DNA from 3 places in the Nocardioides marmoraquaticus genome. Region 2 is predicted to be linked to each of the others. Evidence: predicted binding sites of a transcription regulator. Region 2 holds the regulator's gene; each other region holds the start of a gene.

Region 1 (5,267 bases), on a different contig from region 2:
TCATCGGCGTAATAGTCACCCCAACCGCGCGACCCGCTCGTCAGGAACGAGATTACGCGTCGCAGCTGCTGAGTTCCGCCGCTCAACTCCTCAAAGACTTGCGAAATCAGGGCCGTGCGACGCTCGCGCAGCGTCTCGATGAGCCGCTCCTGCTTCCCGATGAGCGCGTCGATCTGGGCGGTCTCGCGGTCGAGGTAGTCGGCGATAGCTCGCTGCTCTGCCACCGTCGGCAGCATCAGTTCGATACCACGCAAGTCCTTGTGATTGATCCGAGGAGTCCGAACCTGCGCGCTATCTGCGCCACCGATGCCGCGCAGTCGCTGCGTCATCTCGCTAATCCCGAGAGGCGTCTTGAGCCACCGCGAGAGAAAGTCGGCGTCGACCTGACCGTTGGGCGTCAGGACAAGATAGTCCGGGGACACTAGTCCTGCCTCTCTTGCGACACCCAATGCGCCTTTGTAGGCACTCATTCGGTTGAGCACGAGATCGCCTGGACAGCAGATTTTGTAGTTCGACAGGTCATCTGCCCGACCCGCGTCGCCCATCAAGCCCAGGCGCGGGACGACACCGTGGTACTGCGACACAGACATGAGCGGTAATCGGGTCGCTGCGTCTCCTGCTCGGTCGTCGCGGACTTGATAGAGACGGCCAAGGGCAATCGTTTCGGGCGTCATGACTCAACCTCCCGCAGCAGCTCGAGGATCTCCTTGACGAGCACGTCGAGGTCGGCGTCGATCTCCTCGAGCGGGCGCGGCGGGACGTACCGGTAGAAGTGCCGGGTGAAGGGGATCTCATAACCGGTCTTCGTCTTGGTGTGGTCGAGCCAGGCGTCGGGCACGTGCGGCAGCACCTCGTGGTCGACGTACCGCTTGATGACCTCGTCGCGGTGGGTCTCGCCGTACCTCGAATCGCCGTCCTCGCCGGGCGGGGCCCAGCCGAAGGGGATGTTCTCGGTATCGCGCAGCGACGGATCGGACTCGGGGTTGCCATGGCGGTCGACGCAGAGGTCGGCGGTCTCGTCGCGCTCGGCCACCGCGGCGAGCAGCGCCTTGTACTGCGGGGCCGACAGCCTCTCGCCGCGGCGGACGACCTCGGCCCGCAGCGCGGCCTGTAACTCGGCGCGGTTGGTGTAGACCTCGTCGCCCAGCGCCCGCAGCGCCTCGACCCCGGGCATCGTCGCGTCGTCTGGCAGTCGCGCGGCGCTGAAGCTGAGCCGCAGCGGCCGCTCGACGGTGACGGTCCAGTAGCCGAAGTCGGTCGTGGCGAAGACCCGGCTGTGCTCGGCGTCGTCGCCCTGCTGGTCGTCGAAGGCGGCGTACAGCTCGAGGATGCGGCGGCGGTCAGCCTCGGAGACCTCGCGCGACTTGTCGCCGAGGTTCTTGCGCATCTTGGTGAAAAACGACGAGCCGTCGATCAGCTGGACCCGACCGACTCGCTCGGGTCGCTTGGCGTTGTCGAGGATCCAGACGTAGGTCGAGATGCCGGTGTTGTAGAACATGTTGGTCGGCAGCGCGACGATCGCCTCGACCAGGTCGTTCTCCAGCAGGTAGCGCCGGATCTCCGACTCCCCCGACCCCGCGGCGCCGTTGAACAGCGGCGAGCCGTTGAGCACGATGCCGGCGCGACCGCCGCCCTGGTGGGTCGGCCGCATCTTGTGGGCCAGATGGGTCAGGAACAGCATCTGCCCGTCACCGATCTTCGGAAGCCCGGGCCCGAAGCGCCCGTGCGTGCCGGTGGCGGCGCGCTCGGCCTTGATCGCGTCGGCGGAAGCCTTCCAGTCGACGCCGTACGGCGGGTTCGACATCCCGTAGTCGAAGGTCTTGTCGGCGAAGAGGTCCTGGGCGAGCGTGTCGCCGAGCCGGATGTTGCCGGCCTCCTGGCCCTTCGCGATCAGGTCAGACTTGCAGATGGCGTAGGACTGGTCGTTGATCTCCTGGCCGTACATCACCAACCGCGCGTCGGGGTTCAGCGCCGTCAGGTGGTCCTCGGCGACCGAGAGCATGCCGCCGGTGCCCGCGGTCGGGTCGTAGACGGTGCGGATGACCGAGCCCTGCGTCAGCGCCTCGTCGTCCTCGGCGAAGAGCAGCTCGACCATCAGCCGGATCGCGTCGCGGGGCGTGAAGTGCTCGCCCGCCTCCTCGTTGGAGGCCTCCGCGAACTTGCGGATGAGCTCCTCGAAGAGGTCGCCCATCTCGGCGTTGGGCACGACGTCGGGGTGCAGGTCGATCTCGGCGAACTGCCGCACGACGAGGAGCAGCCGGTTCTTCTCCGCCAAGGTCGCGACCTCGGTCTCGAACTTGAAGCGCTCGAAGACGTCGATGTTGGGCGAGAAGCGCCCCAGGTAGTCGAGCAGGTTGGCGGCGAGGCCGTCGGGGTCGGCGACGAGCCGCGCGAGGTCGTACTCCGAGGTGTTGTGGAAGGAGAGCCCGCACTCCTTCTTCACCTTGGTGGCCAGCAGGGTGGGGTTGTCGTGCTGGGCGGCCAGCTCTCGCATCCGCGCCCGCGACGGCTCCATCAGGCAGTCGAGCCGGCGCAGGATCGTCATCGGCAGGATGATGTTGCCGTACTGGTGGGGCTTGTAGACCCCCCTCAGCTGGTCGGCGATGCCCCACACGAAGCTGCCCAGGTTGCTCACGAACCAGTCCTCCTTGCGTTGTCCTCGGTCTTCACGATCGGCTCCAGCTCTCGAGCCAGTCGCGGGCGAGCGTCACCGCGGCCGCATGAACCCCGTCGACCTGCTGCAGGCGACTGGTGAGCACCTCGGCCTCGACGAGTCCCGCGTCGAGAAGGGCGCGGACGAAGTTGCGGTCTTTCGTGCGATGCGCGCACATCTTGGCGACACAAAGGTCGTGCACGTCGAGGCACCATCCGGTGCAGCGCCGGCCCGTGCCGGGCGCCTCGGTCAGCGGACCATTCACCTCGACCAGGCGCTCACGCCAGGCCGCGGGCAGGATCGACGTGGAGAGGTCGACGCCGTCGATGCTGAAACCGTGCGTCTGCTCGAACTGGGACAGCTCACCGGCGACACCGTCGATGCGGTCGGCGAGGCGGGTCGTCTCCTCCGTGTCCGCGCCCATCGGCAGCACGTCGACCTCCATGGACATGGTCGCCAGCGGCGGCAGGTCGGTCTCGTCGTACGACCCGAGGATGGCCTGCGAGCCGACCACGATGACCTCGTCGTGGCCGATGATCTGACAGGCGGTCCGGATAGCGTGCTCGAGCTGGTCGCGCCGCATCAGCCGGCCACGGCCAGGGCGAGTCCGCGGTCGTGCTCGTCGAGGAGACCGGCGCAGGGTGAGACCTCACGCATCTCGATGCTGTGACGGTCGAGGCCCGTCAGGACGCGCCGGAGTGCCACAAGGTCGCGCTCCTCTATGACCGCACGCCAATGCTCCAGGTTGCTTCGATGGGGCTCGCCCCGGACCCCGGCGGTCAACCGGGCGAGGTTCGCCTTCAGGGTGGGAATCCACTGCTCGAGGATGGGGCCATCCAGGCGTACAGAGATCTCCCGGTGCAGCCGCCACGACCGGCTCTCCGACCGGGTCAACGCCGGACGCACCGGCTCACGGACGACGCGGAGCACGAACCCCGTGCACCCGAGGAGCCGCTCGAGCATCTCGTCGCTGGCCGTGCGCCGTCCAGACAGGATCTGGGCGATCGTCGATTGGTGCACCCCGCTGACGCGGGCGAGGGCCGTCTGCGTCATCCCTGCCTGCCGCAGCGCCGTGCGGAGCACCTCAGCAGGGTTCATGACCGATGTATAGCACTGTGTGCTATACACGTCGACCGTCTTCCTCGACTCGCGAGACGCCTCCTCGTCCGCCGCCGTTCACCGTGGCCCGTACCTGGCGGGTTCGACCACCCCGGATGCGAGGGTCTGGCTTTTCGAACACTTGTTCGATATCATCATTTGCATGACCGCGGCCCCCGACCTCGCCGAGCCGTTGCTCGCCGAGCTCGCGCTGCTCCACACCTGCCTCGACCGGCTGCTGCCACTCGCATCCTCGCCGAACGATCCGACAGCGGCGCTTCGCAGCATCGAGCGCTCGCAGCGGCGGCTGGACGCTGCGCGACTGCGGGTGATCGCTGCCGCCGAAGCGCAGCAGACCGCCGCCGCGGTCGGGCTGCCCAGCACCGGCGCCTGGGCTGCGCGCGAGACCCGCACGAGCGGCGCCGACGCCGCGCGCGAGACCCGGCTGGCCACCGACCTCGACCGCTCACCTGCCGGCCCTACCGCCACCGCCCTCGGGGAGGGTGACGTCTCGACAGCCCATGCCACTGTCATCACCCGCGCCCTCGACCGGCTCCCCACGCGACTGACCGACGCCGAGCGGCTGCGCTGCGAGTCCCGGCTCGTCGCCGAGGCGAGGCGCTGCAAGCCCGACCAGCTGCGGCGACTGGCGCGACGGGTCCTCGCGGAGGTGGAGCCCGACGAGGCCGTCGTCGACGCCGAGGAGGACGCGCAGGTCACCGAGGAGGAAGACCGCGCCTACGCCGCGACCTCGCTCAGCTTCCACGACAACGGCGACGGCACCGTGACCGGACGCTTCACGCTCCCCCAGCTGCAGGCCGCGATGCTCAAGAAGATGGTCGAGGCCATGGCCGCCCCGCGCCGCACCCGCGGCACTGAGCACACCAGCCCCGACCACGCGCGCGGCATCGCGCTCGCCACACTCGTCGAGCACCTCCCCACCGACCACCTCACCGGCGCCACCAGCGCCCAGGTCGTCGTCACGATGAGCATCGAGTCGCTCCGAGGCGCCCTCCGCGCCGCCGGCATCGACACCGACCAGCCGATATCGGCAGGCCAGGCCCGACGCCTGGCCTGCAACGCCTCACTGATGCCCGCCGTGCTTGACAAGACCCTCGGCGGGGCCTCCCGGGTGCTCGACCTCGGCCGCTCGTCCCGCCTGTTCAACGACACCCAGCGCACCGCCGTCGCCGTCACCCACCGCCACTGCGCCGCCGCCGGGTGCGACCGCCCCGTGGCCTGGTGCGAGCTCCACCACCGCACCGCCTGGTCGCACGGCGGGCGCACCGACCTCGCCGACGCCATCCCGCTCTGTCACTGGCACCACCGCCGCGTCCACGACCACCGCTACCGGCACGAGTGGCGCCCCGACGGGTCGGTGTCGTTCGTCATGAGGAGCCCGGCGTGAGTGCGGGCTGCGCGCCCGTCGCCGGGCCTCGCGGCTCGGGCCTGGCGGCCCTCGCGCCTCGACCAGCCCTGTACGCGCCCACGCCGTTGCTAGACAGGACGCGTGGGC
Region 2 (5,267 bases):
CGCCCGGCGCGCTGGCGGGCGTGCTGGTGGGCGTGCTGGTGGGCGGCGCCGACGGGGACGAGGTCACCGGGGCGTCTGCGGACGGAGTGCCGGTAGCGGGCGTCGCGGATGGCGTCGAGGACGGGGTGGAGGAAGGTGTCGTGCTCGGGTCCTCGGGCGATGGGGAGTCGCTGGGCGTTGCCGTCGGCGTCGGCGACGGGAGGGCCGGTGCGTCGCAGCTGGTGGCGGTGAGGCGGTAGCGCCCGAGGCTCCCGTAGTCGCTCCAGCCGAGCATGTCCCGGTTGGTCGCGCTGCCCGAGCCCGAGCCGTCGACGCGCAGGAAGTAGGTGCCGGGGGGAAGCGACGTGGTGAGCGCGGCGTCCATGCCGATCGTCCGCCAGGACCCCGTGGCGGTGTCCCAGGTCTGGGAGTGGGTGGTGGTGGGCGCGTTCGACGCCAGCTGCGTCCCGGCACTCGAGAGCAGGTCGAGCCGGACGTCGAGCGTGCCCTGGGGACCGATGCCGTTGGCGCGGGCGTCGAGCGAGAGCGTGCACGCCACGTCGACCCGGAAGACGTCGACGTCGTTGCGCGTGCTGATGACGCCCTCGACGTCGTACGACGTCGAGGCCCCGAGGTCGGTCGCGGAACCGGGACTGTCGGCGTGGTCGTCCTGGACCAGGGGCAGGTTGTTCCGGGTGATGATCGCGAGGTCGTCCTCGGTGTTTGTCGCGCCGCCGTACTCGCCCCTGCTCCAGTGGCTGACGGCCCGCTGCGTGCCGCCGCCCATGATCGGGCCCCAGCGCCTGCTGCCGAAGGTGTACTCCTGGACCACCCCGTTCTGGTCGGGACCGCCGTCGTGGTCGAGACCGACGTTGTGGCCGACCTCGTGGGACACCGTCTGAGCCACGATGGTCGGCGCGGTGCGCGCGAAGTCCGTGACGAAGACCCACGCCGGCTGGTAGTAGGCGTTGGCGTCGACCTTGCCGAAGGTGTTCAGGCCCGCGACGCCGGCGCAGTCGCCGCACAGCGCCGACTGCGCCGCCGTGGAGCTGGTGAGCACCACCCGGCTGCCGTAGGTGGTGTCAGCGGTGCCGGTGCGCGTCCACGCGTCCCTGCCGGGGTCGCGGGTGGTGACGTTGACGTCGAACGGCGCGTAGGTCTCGGCGACCTGGCGCCACACCTGCCGGACGAAGGCGAGCTCGGCCGCGTCGAAGGTGGCCGGGTCGCTGCCGGACTGGTTGAAGCCCGGGTGGTTGCCGTTGGGCACCGCGGTGTTCCACGTCGTGCCGCTCACGTCGGCCCCGTCGACGTCGAGGAAGATCGTGCGGGAGGCTCCCGGCCTGCTCTGCAGCGAGAGCGCGTCCTGCGTCGGGTCGACGACCCCGGGCGTGGGGACGCTGCCCAGCGTGCTGCCGGCCTCGGCCTGCTGGGTCGTGGACCCGCGAACGGTCGCCGCGGCCCGTTGCGGAGCCTCGAACGCCGGTTCCACCACGTAGACGTGCCCCTCGACCGACACCCGGACGGTCTCGTCGCGCAGCAGCTGGGCGAGCCGGCCCGGCGACATCGCGTTGCGCTCGGCGACCTCGGGCACGAGGTCGCCGCGCCGCGCGAGCAGCTGCTCGCCCGACAGGGACCGCGGCAGGATCTCGTCGTACTCAGCGCGATCGGGAGCGGCTGCGGCCTGCTCGACGGACGCTTCGCCGGTCGTGGTCGTGGTCGTGGTTGTGGTCGGACCGGAGCCGGCCTGCGCGACAGCCGAACCGGCGTCGGCCAGCTCGGGCACGCACGCGAGTCCGAGGGCCAGAGCGGCGAGGACGGCCGCTCCGCGGGTCAGCACGGGGTGGATCACCCCGAGATGATGACCCGAAAGGACCTAGTTGCGTCCGGAATGTCGGAAATTGGTGAGGCGGATGACCGGCCGGCGCTCCCGGTGCGGGGCGCCGGCCGGACCGGTGGGACGCGTGGGGTCAGACGCGACGGAGCACGGCGGTGACCTTGCCGAGGATCGTGGCGTGGGTGCCGTCGATCGGGTCGTAGGCGTCGTTGTGCGGCAGCAGCCACGGCGTGCCGCCGCGGCGCTGCAGGGTCTTGACGGTGGCCTCCCCGTCGAGCAGTGCGGCGACGATGTCGCCGTTCTCGGCCGTCTGCTCCTTGCGCACCACGACGTAGTCGCCGTGGCAGATCGCGGCGTCGATCATGGAGTCGCCGCTGACCTCGAGCAGGAAGAGCTCGCCGTCGCCGACCAGCGAGCGGGGCAGCGGCATGACCTCCTCGACCTGCTCCTCGGCCAGGATCGGCACGCCGGCCGCGATACGGCCGAGCAGCGGGACCTGGGTCGCCTCGGGCGCCGCGTCCCCGATCCCCGTGGGGTCGAAGGGCGCCTCGTCGGCGCTGGCGATCGCGCGGCGGGCCGCCATCAGCTCGGGGATGAACACCTCGAGGGCACGAGGGCGGTTGGGGTCGCGGCGGATGAACCCCTTCTGCTCGAGGACGCGCAGCTGGTGGGCGACGCTCGAGGAGCTCGTGAGCCCGACGAGGTTGCCGATCTCGCGGATGCTCGGCGGGTAGCCGCGCTTCTCGATCGACTCGCGCAGCACGTTGAGGATCCGCTGCTGGCGAGGGGTCAACCCCGTCAGGTCGGGCGCGGAGTCGGGCAGCTCGGAGACCGAGCCGCGGTCGGTGGGGGTGGTCTCGCCCGTGCGTCGGGAGCTCTGCCGTGACATGCGCCGCACGCTAGTGCTCGACCGGGTCGACTTCAAACACATGTTCGAAGCGTGTCGTCGTGGCGCGGCCGCACGTGTGCGAGCAGCTCGCTGGCAACGGGTCGTCACAACGCGGGTCCGACCTCTTGCATCGTTCGAACAGACGTTCTACGCTCGTACACATGTTCGAACCGCTGCCGGTCGGATCCACCTTGTCGGTGGTCGCGACTAGACAGCAGTCACGACAGCAGGGGTCGCCCTCCACGCTCGGCCACCAGGGCCGAGCACTTTCCCCGAGCGAGGTAGAGCGATGAGCACGATGACGATCAGCCCCCACACCATGGGTCGCGGCACGATGCCCGTCCGGGTCCGCCTGACCCGCCGCGGTCGCGCGGTCCTGACGCTGACCTTCCTGGGCGTGCTGCTGGCCCTGATGCTGACGGTCGGCGGCTCCTGGGCCACGGCCACGCTCACCGACGGGGGCGGCACCACCGAGCCGGTGGGAGTCGTCGAGGTGCAGACGGGCGACACGCTGTACGACATCGCGGCCTCGGTCGCCGCGCCGGGCGAGGTCCGTGAGATGGTGCTGCGGATCCAGGAGCTCAACTCCCTCCCGGGTGCCGAGATCTCCGTAGGTCAGCGCCTGGCCGTTCCCCGCGGCTGAGCCCGGCCCGTCCGCCACGGGCCGCTTGCGGCGCAGACGGTCTCCTCGACCCAGACCGGCAGCGCCAGGGGAGAAGTGGGGTGGGTTCCGTCCGGACGGAGCCCACCCCCTTCGCACGTCCGGGGGCCGTCGGTCGCCTCAGCAGCGCGCCGCGCCCGCCGCGAGCAGCCACTGGGCCGCGGCGTAGGTCAGCATCACGGCGCGTTCCGCCCAGGGGGCCGGACCGTCGAGGACGAAGGTGCGCGCGCCGAGCACCCCGTCGCTCATGAGGAAGAGCACCCCGCCCGCCGCGAGCCGTGAGCGAGCCCCACTGGGCAGGTCGTCGTCCAGGTGCGTGGCGGCGGCTGCGGCGGCGATGAGCAGGGCGGCGTACGCCGCGACGGGCGCGCCCAGTCCCGGCTCCCGGCGGGCCGCAGCGTGCGCGAGCAGCGGACCCAGCGACGTCCCCACGGCGAGCACGGCGAGGGGCAGCGGCCCCACCGGTGGCTGGTGCGAGCGGTGGCGCAGCAGCCCGGCGAGGCACGCGGCGTGGCCGGCGGCGAAGGAGCCGAGGCCGAGGAGGAAGGGCCGTCGACCCTCGCCGAGCAGGGCGACGTCGCCGGCCCAGCCGGCGACGAGGGCGACCCTCATGTGGCGGATGAGCGGGCCGTCAGGTCGCGCAGCGAGCTGTCGCGCAGCCAGGGGCACGAGGGTCGGCTTGGTGACTCGCCGCGCGCGTCGCGCCCACGGCTCCGGTCGCCCGGCGAGCCAGGCGTCGGTCATCGTCACGGCGAGCGGGTGGCCCATGCGCGCAGTCTGGCGGCACCAGGGGCTCAGCGTCGGCCGGACAGCGCCGGCACCGCTTCGGCCACGCGCAGCGCGGTGGTCGGTCCGGTGGTCGTCACCGTGCCTGCGACGGGGCGGGAGGGGCCGCCGTCGAGCGACCAGGTCGCACCCCAGGTGACCACCACGCGGTGCCGCACGGTGACGCGGGCGTCGGCGTAGCGGTGCACCACGTCCTTGCTCGGGTACGGCGCCCCCGCCGTGCCGGTGGTCGCAGCCGTTCCATCGCCGAACTCCCACCGGAACGACTCCGGAGCGATGTCGAGGCGCACCGACCGGCCCAGGATCGACACCGTCCGCGAGAACCCGTCGGCCTCCGCGAAGAAGATCGTGTCGAAGTTGACCAGCGTCTTGTCTCCCGGCTGCGTCACCGACCTCAGCTCCGGCACCGGGATCCTTCGGAAAGCCTCTAGCACCATCGCGTCGGTCACCTGCGGGGGAGCCGGTGCTGCGCCCGCCGCGGCGGGGGGTCCCGTGCCCGAGCAGACGAAGCCGCCCGGCGTCTCGCTGGTCGGGGTCACGGTCCACTGGCGGTACTGAGTCGATCCGGGTTCGCACGTGCTGGTTGGGCATACCGGGGCGCCCGTCACAGCGTTGTAGGCGCCGGAGTCACATGCGGTCCGATACTCGACGCGGATGGACGGAGTCTGCGTGCGGACATCCCTCGAGTCTTCCCTGGCTGTCGCGGCGGGACGGCTAAGTGGTGGGGCGATGCTCGATTGTGTGGTTGTTTGGCTCCAAATGTCGTACTGGTCGCCCCCGCCTCTCACACCGGTGCCGTCATTGGCGAAAGCCGGTGAAGTTGCGAGAGCCGCTAGTAGCACGGCCGTAAATAGGAACTCGCCCCTCATGACTCCGGGTCCAGAGCGCCGACAACCCAGCCGTCCTCCCAGGAGAGCTGAAAGGCTTTCAGGACGTTCTTTCGACCAGGAAAACGCTTCGGCTGAGCGTCCTCGCTCTCTACGAATATCTGTGGCTGATAGTTCACCGATGCATCAACGAAAGCGATTCCAGCTCTCGTTCCGTAGTACCGAAATCTGAAGGGTGTCCAGCCGCCCCCGTCGATTCGGCCACCGTCGGCGTAGGTCTTGTCGATCCCG
Region 3 (5,267 bases), on a different contig from region 2:
GAGCACTACTACAGCGCCGACCCGTCGGCGCCGTTCCGGAGGCTGCCGCTCCGCGCCGACGTGTGGGGCCACTGGCTCGAGCTGACCACCGGCTCCGGCGTCTTCGCCCAGGGTCGGCTCGACACTGGCACGGGCGTGCTGCTGCGCGAGGTCGGCCCGCCGACCGAGGCGCGCGAGGTGCTCGACCTCGGCTGCGGCTACGGCGTCATCGGCCTCGCCGTCGCGGTCGCCGTCCCGGAGGTGCGGGTCACCGCGGTCGACGTCAACGAGCGCGCGCTGCTGCTCACCCGCGAGAACGCCGCCACCCTCGGCGTCGCCGACCGGGTCGAGGCCGGCACGCCCGACACGGTCGACCCCGACCGCACCTTCGACGAGATCTGGTCGAACCCCCCGATCCGCATCGGCAAGGAGGCGCTGCACGCCCTGCTGCTGCAGTGGCTCCCGCGGCTGCGGCCCGGCGGCCGGGCGCTGCTCGTGGTCGGCAAGAACCTCGGCTCCGACCCGCTCGCGCGGTGGCTGGCCGAGCAGGGCTGGCCGACGGAGAAGCTCGCCAGCGCCAAGGGGTTCCGGGTGCTGGAGGCCCGCGCCCCCGAGGCCTAGTCTGCCCGCACCAGCCGGAGCGGGCAGGTGCGGTGGGCATCACCGGGTCGCGCGAGTCGGCGCAGCGCGACGTCCTCGGGTGCGGGTCTCGAGGCCCTCGCCCGGGGGCTCGGGCACCTCGACCACCCCTGCCCTCTGCGGGATCCCGTGCGCGAGCTGCGCCGGCCGCCCTGGGTGGTCGAGGTGCGAGGGCGCCGTCAGCTCTGGGGTGGTCGAGGTGCGAAGAGCGCCGACCTGGGTGGTCGAGGAGCGAGGAGCGCAAGCGACGAGCCTCGAGACCCACCAAGGCGCCTACCACCCTGGGCCGCTGCCCGTCCACATGGTGTCGATCACCTGTTCGATTGTCAGTGCCAAGCGGTAGACTCCAGTCATGAAGACCGCGCCTCTCGACACCGCCGACACGGCACACGTCGACGTGCGGGCAGCGATCATCGACGAGCTCCAGACCGCCCGCACCGAGGAGCACGCCGCCTGCGCGAAGCAGATCTGGATGGCGGTGCAGTGGGCGCTGGCCCACCCGGCCGAGGTCGATGCCGACGGCGTCGTGGCTGACTACGCGGGCTGGGGCGAGCCGGGCCTGCTCGCCACCGACGAGTCCAGGGCGCTTGTCCCGATCGCCGGCCCGGGTGCGCCGCTGGTGCACCCGCTCGCGCCGCTCGAGCTCGGTGCGGCGCTCGACCGGTCCCAGGACCACGCCCGCCAGCTCCTCGGCGACGCCCTCGAGCTCGCCTTCCGGCTCCCCCGGCTGTGGGCGCTGACCCAGGAGGGACGGGTGCCGGTGTGGCTGGCACGTCAGATCAGCCGGGAGACCCACGACCTGACCTACGACGCCGCGCTGCACGCCGACCGGCTCGTCACCGCCGTCCCGCAGAAGATCGCCGCCGTCGACGCCGCCCGGCTGATCCACGAGGCCCGGCTGACCGCCGACCCCGACCGCGCCGTCGCGGACGAGGAAGCCGCCGCCACCCGGCGCGGCGTGTGGCTGCGCCGCGACCACCGCGCCCCCGGGGTGGTCGACGTGAACATGACCCTCGACGCCGACGACGCCGATCTCCTCGACGCCACCGTCTCCCGGATCGCCGCCGACCTCAGGGACCTCGGCGACACCAGCAACCGCGACATCCGACGCGCGACCGCCGTGGGGATCCTGGCCGACCCGCAGCACGCTCTCGACCTGATGTCGGGCCGCACCACCAACCGTGACCCCGGTGCACCCGCCGACGTCGACCTCGTCGTGCACCTCACTCCCACTGACCTCGACACTGAGCACGGCACCTACGTTGAGGAGAGCCGCGGCGCGGTCTCCGCCCAGCAGCTCGCCGCGTGGGTCCGCCGCCGCGCCGCTCACGGCGGCCGCGTGCGGGTCAGGGAGGTGATGGCCGGGGGGTCTCGAGACGGTTGCTGCGCAAACTCCTCGACCACCAGGACGACGGACGCAACCTCTTCGACCACCGGGGACGGCGTACGGGCCTGGCTCGCCCGACAAGCCATCGACGCACCCGTCATCGCACTCCGGCCCATCGACCTCGGCGGCGACCCCGCCGTCGACTGTCACGACCCGCCACCGCTCATGCATGATCAGGTCGTCCTCCGCGACGCCCACTGCGTCTTCCCCGGCTGCCGCCGAGACTCACGACGCTGCGACCTCGACCACATCGACCCCTACGTCCCACCGGGCCCCGACGATGACAGCGGCGGACCACCCGGCCAGACCAGGCCGGCCAACCTTGCCCCGCTGTGCCGGCGCCACCACAACGCCAAGACCCACCACGACTGGACCTACCGGCGAGACCCCCACGGCAGCTACACCTGGACCAGCCCCACCGGACACACCTACGTCGTCATCCCCCGCAGCCGAGCACCACTCAGCCGCTGAGGCCCGCTGACCCGGCCACCCACCCGGTGGCCGGGCTACCGGCGCGCCCAGCGCCGCCCCTTCGAGGCTCGCTCCGCTCGCACCTCAGGGAGCGGGCAGTGGGCCCGTCTGCACCTCGCCCCCTTTCGAGGCTGGCTGCGCTCGCGCCTGAGGAGGCGGGGAGCCGGCGCGCCCGGCGCCGCCCCTCCGAGGCTGGCTGCGCTCGCGCCTGAGGAGGCGGGGAGCCGGCGCGCCCGGCGCCGCCCCTCCGAGGCTCGCTGCGCTCGCACCTCAGGGAGCGGGGGGCTCGCTGCGCTCGCCCCTCAGGGAGCGGGGGGCTCGCTCCGCTCGCACCTCAGGGAGCGGGCAGCGGGCCTGTCTGTACCTCGCCCCCTTTGAGGCTCGCTCCGCTCGCACCTCAGGGAGCGGGGGGCTCGCTGCGCTCGCCCCTCAGGGAGCGGCTTGCTCGCTCCGCTCGCACCTCAGGGAGCGGAGGGGGCTGCGGTCGCACCCCCCTCAGGAGAAGAAGCGGCTGCGGAGGTCGATGACGCAGAGCACCACGAAGAACACGGCGCACAGGCCCATCAGGCCGTTGGACAGCCAGCGGTTGCGCCACTCGGCCGGGGTGCGGTCGGTGTTGAGCAGCCACAGCAGCGTGATCGCGAGGAACGGCATGAAGAAGGCGCCGAGCACGGTGTAGGCGACGATCAGCCAGACCGGCTGGCCGAGGAACAGCATGATCATCGGCGGGAAGGTCAGCCACAGGACGTAGGCCTTGTACCAGGTGCCGCCGGCGCGACGGGAAGGGCCGTCCTCGGCGAGGCGACGGGTGTGACCGACGAAGTCGGCGAACATCAGGCTCACGCCGTTCCACACGCCGACCAGCGACGACATCGCAGCGGCCCAGAAGCCGACGAGGAAGACGGTGCCCGCCACCTCGCCGTACCGGTCCTGCAGCACCTCGGCGAGGTCGAGCAGCCCGCGGTCGCCCTCGGCGACGGCGATCTGGGCGGAGAAGAGCAGCTCGGCGCCGACGACCAGCGTGGCGACGACGAAGAGCCCGGTGACGAAGTAGGCGACGCCGTTGTCGAGGCGCATCACCCGCATGAACTGCGGTGTGCTCCACCCCTTCTCCCGCAGCCAGTAGCCGTACGCCGCCAGCGTGATGGTGCCGCCGACACCGCCGGCGACGCTGATGGCCGGGACGACCGAGTCGGGCGGCAGCGTCGGGGCCAGGCCGCCCAGGACGTCGAGCAGGTTGGGCAGGGTGAGCGCCGCGGCGCCCACCATGGTGACGAACATCAGCAGCACGAGGGCGCCGAGCGTCTTCTCGAAGAGCTCGTAACGGCCCGACCACACCAGCGCGAGGCCGATCAGACCCGACACGACGCCCCACAGCGCGACCGGGCCGGGCAGGAGCGAGGCCAGCGCCAGCCCGGTGCCGGCCATGGCGGCGGCGCCGTACACGAAGCCCCAGACGACGATGTAGGGGGCGAAGTACCAGGTGGTCCACCGGCCGAGGCTCGACCAGCCCTCGTAGATGGTGCGTCCGGTGGCCAGGCTGAAGCGCCCGGCACCCTCGACGAGCACCACCTTGAGCACGCAGCCGAGCACCACCGCCCACAGCAGGGCGTAGCCGAAGCGCGAGCCCGCGATGAGGGTCGCCACCAGGTCGGCGGCGCCGACGCCGGTGGCCGCGACCACCAGCCCGGGGCCGATCAGCTTCCACCGGGTCGCCGGTGCTTGCTCCGTGTCGCTCCGAGACATCCCGACACGATAGGGGTTCAGCGGCCGGGGTCCGAGGGGTCGTACGACGCCAGGTCGGCGAGGACGGTGTCGCGCAGGGGCGCGACCGCCTCGGTGTGGCCGAGGGCGGCCAGGTCGGCGTGGATGCCGGCAACCGCTCGCTGCAGGACCTCGAGGTCGGTGCCGGAGAGGTCGCCGCGGTAGCGCAGCAGCAGGAACCCGGTGGCGTAGATCAGCAGCAACCCGTCGACGTCGCCGCGCTCGGCGTCGGCGAAGAAGGACTCGACGCTGCCCCAGGGCAGCAGCGACTCGATCGTCGCGTCCGGGGCGATCGTGCGCCCGGCCTGCTCGACGTCGTGGAGCAGGTCGGATCCCTGGTCGCTGCCGAAGGGTGCGCAGTCGTCGGCGACGTCGTCGTACAGCGGGTCGGTGAAGTGGGCGGTGTAGCGGGGGTCGCGGGGAGGTCCGGGCATGCGTGCTCCTGCGGGTGGTCAGACGAAGGCGCTGATGCCGGTCTCGGCGCGGCCGATGATCAGCTTCTGGACCTGGCTGGTGCCTTCGTAGAGGGTCATGACGCGGGCGTCGCGGAGGTACTTCTGCGGCGGGTAGTCGTCGAGGTAGCCGGCGCCGCCGTGCACCTGGGTGGCGAGGTTGGCGGCGCGCACGGCCGCCTCGCTGGCGAACAGCTTGGCCTTCGACGCCGCGGTGCCGAAGGGCTCGCCGCGGTCGCAGAGGTCGGCGGCGAGCCACACCAGGAGCCGCGCGGCGTCGGCGTCGAGCGAGATGTCGGCGATCATGTCCTGCACCAGCTGGAAGCCGGCGACGGGGCGGCCGAACTGGGTGCGGTTCGTGGCGAAGTCGACCGAGCACTCCAGGCAGCCCTGCACGATGCCGACGCAGCTGGCGGCGACGGCGATCCGGCCCTTGTCGAGCGAGCTCATCGCGATCCGGAAGCCGCGGTCGACCTCGCCGAGCACGGCGCTCGACGGCACCCGGACGCCGTCGAGGAAGAGCTCGGCGGTGGCCTGGCCGCGCAGGCCGAGCTTGCCGGTGATCTCGCGGGCCT

What was found. The regulator LexA, encoded in region 2, represses DNA repair genes until DNA is damaged. The targets are predictions, from matches to a motif close to TCGAACANNTGTTCGA.
Region 1: a site for LexA is predicted at 3,886-3,901, ahead of ACYU8I_RS10110 (HNH endonuclease signature motif containing protein). Genes of this name have one in related genera too.
Region 3: a site for LexA is predicted at 926-941, ahead of ACYU8I_RS01625 (HNH endonuclease signature motif containing protein). Genes of this name have one in related genera too.

The regions. Positions count from the first base shown of each region.
Region 1 is NZ_BAAHAA010000011.1:18,250-23,516, forward strand. Features, by position in the region: gene ACYU8I_RS10090 (restriction endonuclease subunit S) at 1-674, opposite strand, end outside; gene ACYU8I_RS10095 (type I restriction-modification system subunit M) at 671-2,635, opposite strand; gene ACYU8I_RS10100 (DUF6036 family nucleotidyltransferase) at 2,667-3,236, opposite strand; gene ACYU8I_RS10105 (helix-turn-helix domain-containing protein) at 3,236-3,736, opposite strand; gene ACYU8I_RS10110 (HNH endonuclease signature motif containing protein) at 3,915-5,159, shown strand; gene ACYU8I_RS10115 (hypothetical protein) at 5,262-5,267, shown strand, end outside.
Region 2 is NZ_BAAHAA010000007.1:44,411-49,677, forward strand. Features, by position in the region: gene ACYU8I_RS07125 (fibronectin type III domain-containing protein) at 1-1,828, opposite strand, end outside; gene lexA (transcriptional repressor LexA) at 1,947-2,702, opposite strand; gene ACYU8I_RS07135 (LysM peptidoglycan-binding domain-containing protein) at 2,992-3,345, shown strand; gene ACYU8I_RS07140 (lysoplasmalogenase family protein) at 3,484-4,131, opposite strand; gene ACYU8I_RS07145 (hypothetical protein) at 4,158-4,556, opposite strand; gene ACYU8I_RS07150 (DUF6318 family protein) at 5,015-5,267, opposite strand, start outside.
Region 3 is NZ_BAAHAA010000002.1:15,096-20,362, reverse strand. Features, by position in the region: gene ACYU8I_RS01630 (class I SAM-dependent methyltransferase) at 1-600, shown strand, start outside; gene ACYU8I_RS01625 (HNH endonuclease signature motif containing protein) at 971-2,476, shown strand; gene ACYU8I_RS01620 (Nramp family divalent metal transporter) at 2,972-4,222, opposite strand; gene ACYU8I_RS01615 (hypothetical protein) at 4,240-4,674, opposite strand; gene ACYU8I_RS01610 (acyl-CoA dehydrogenase family protein) at 4,693-5,267, opposite strand, start outside.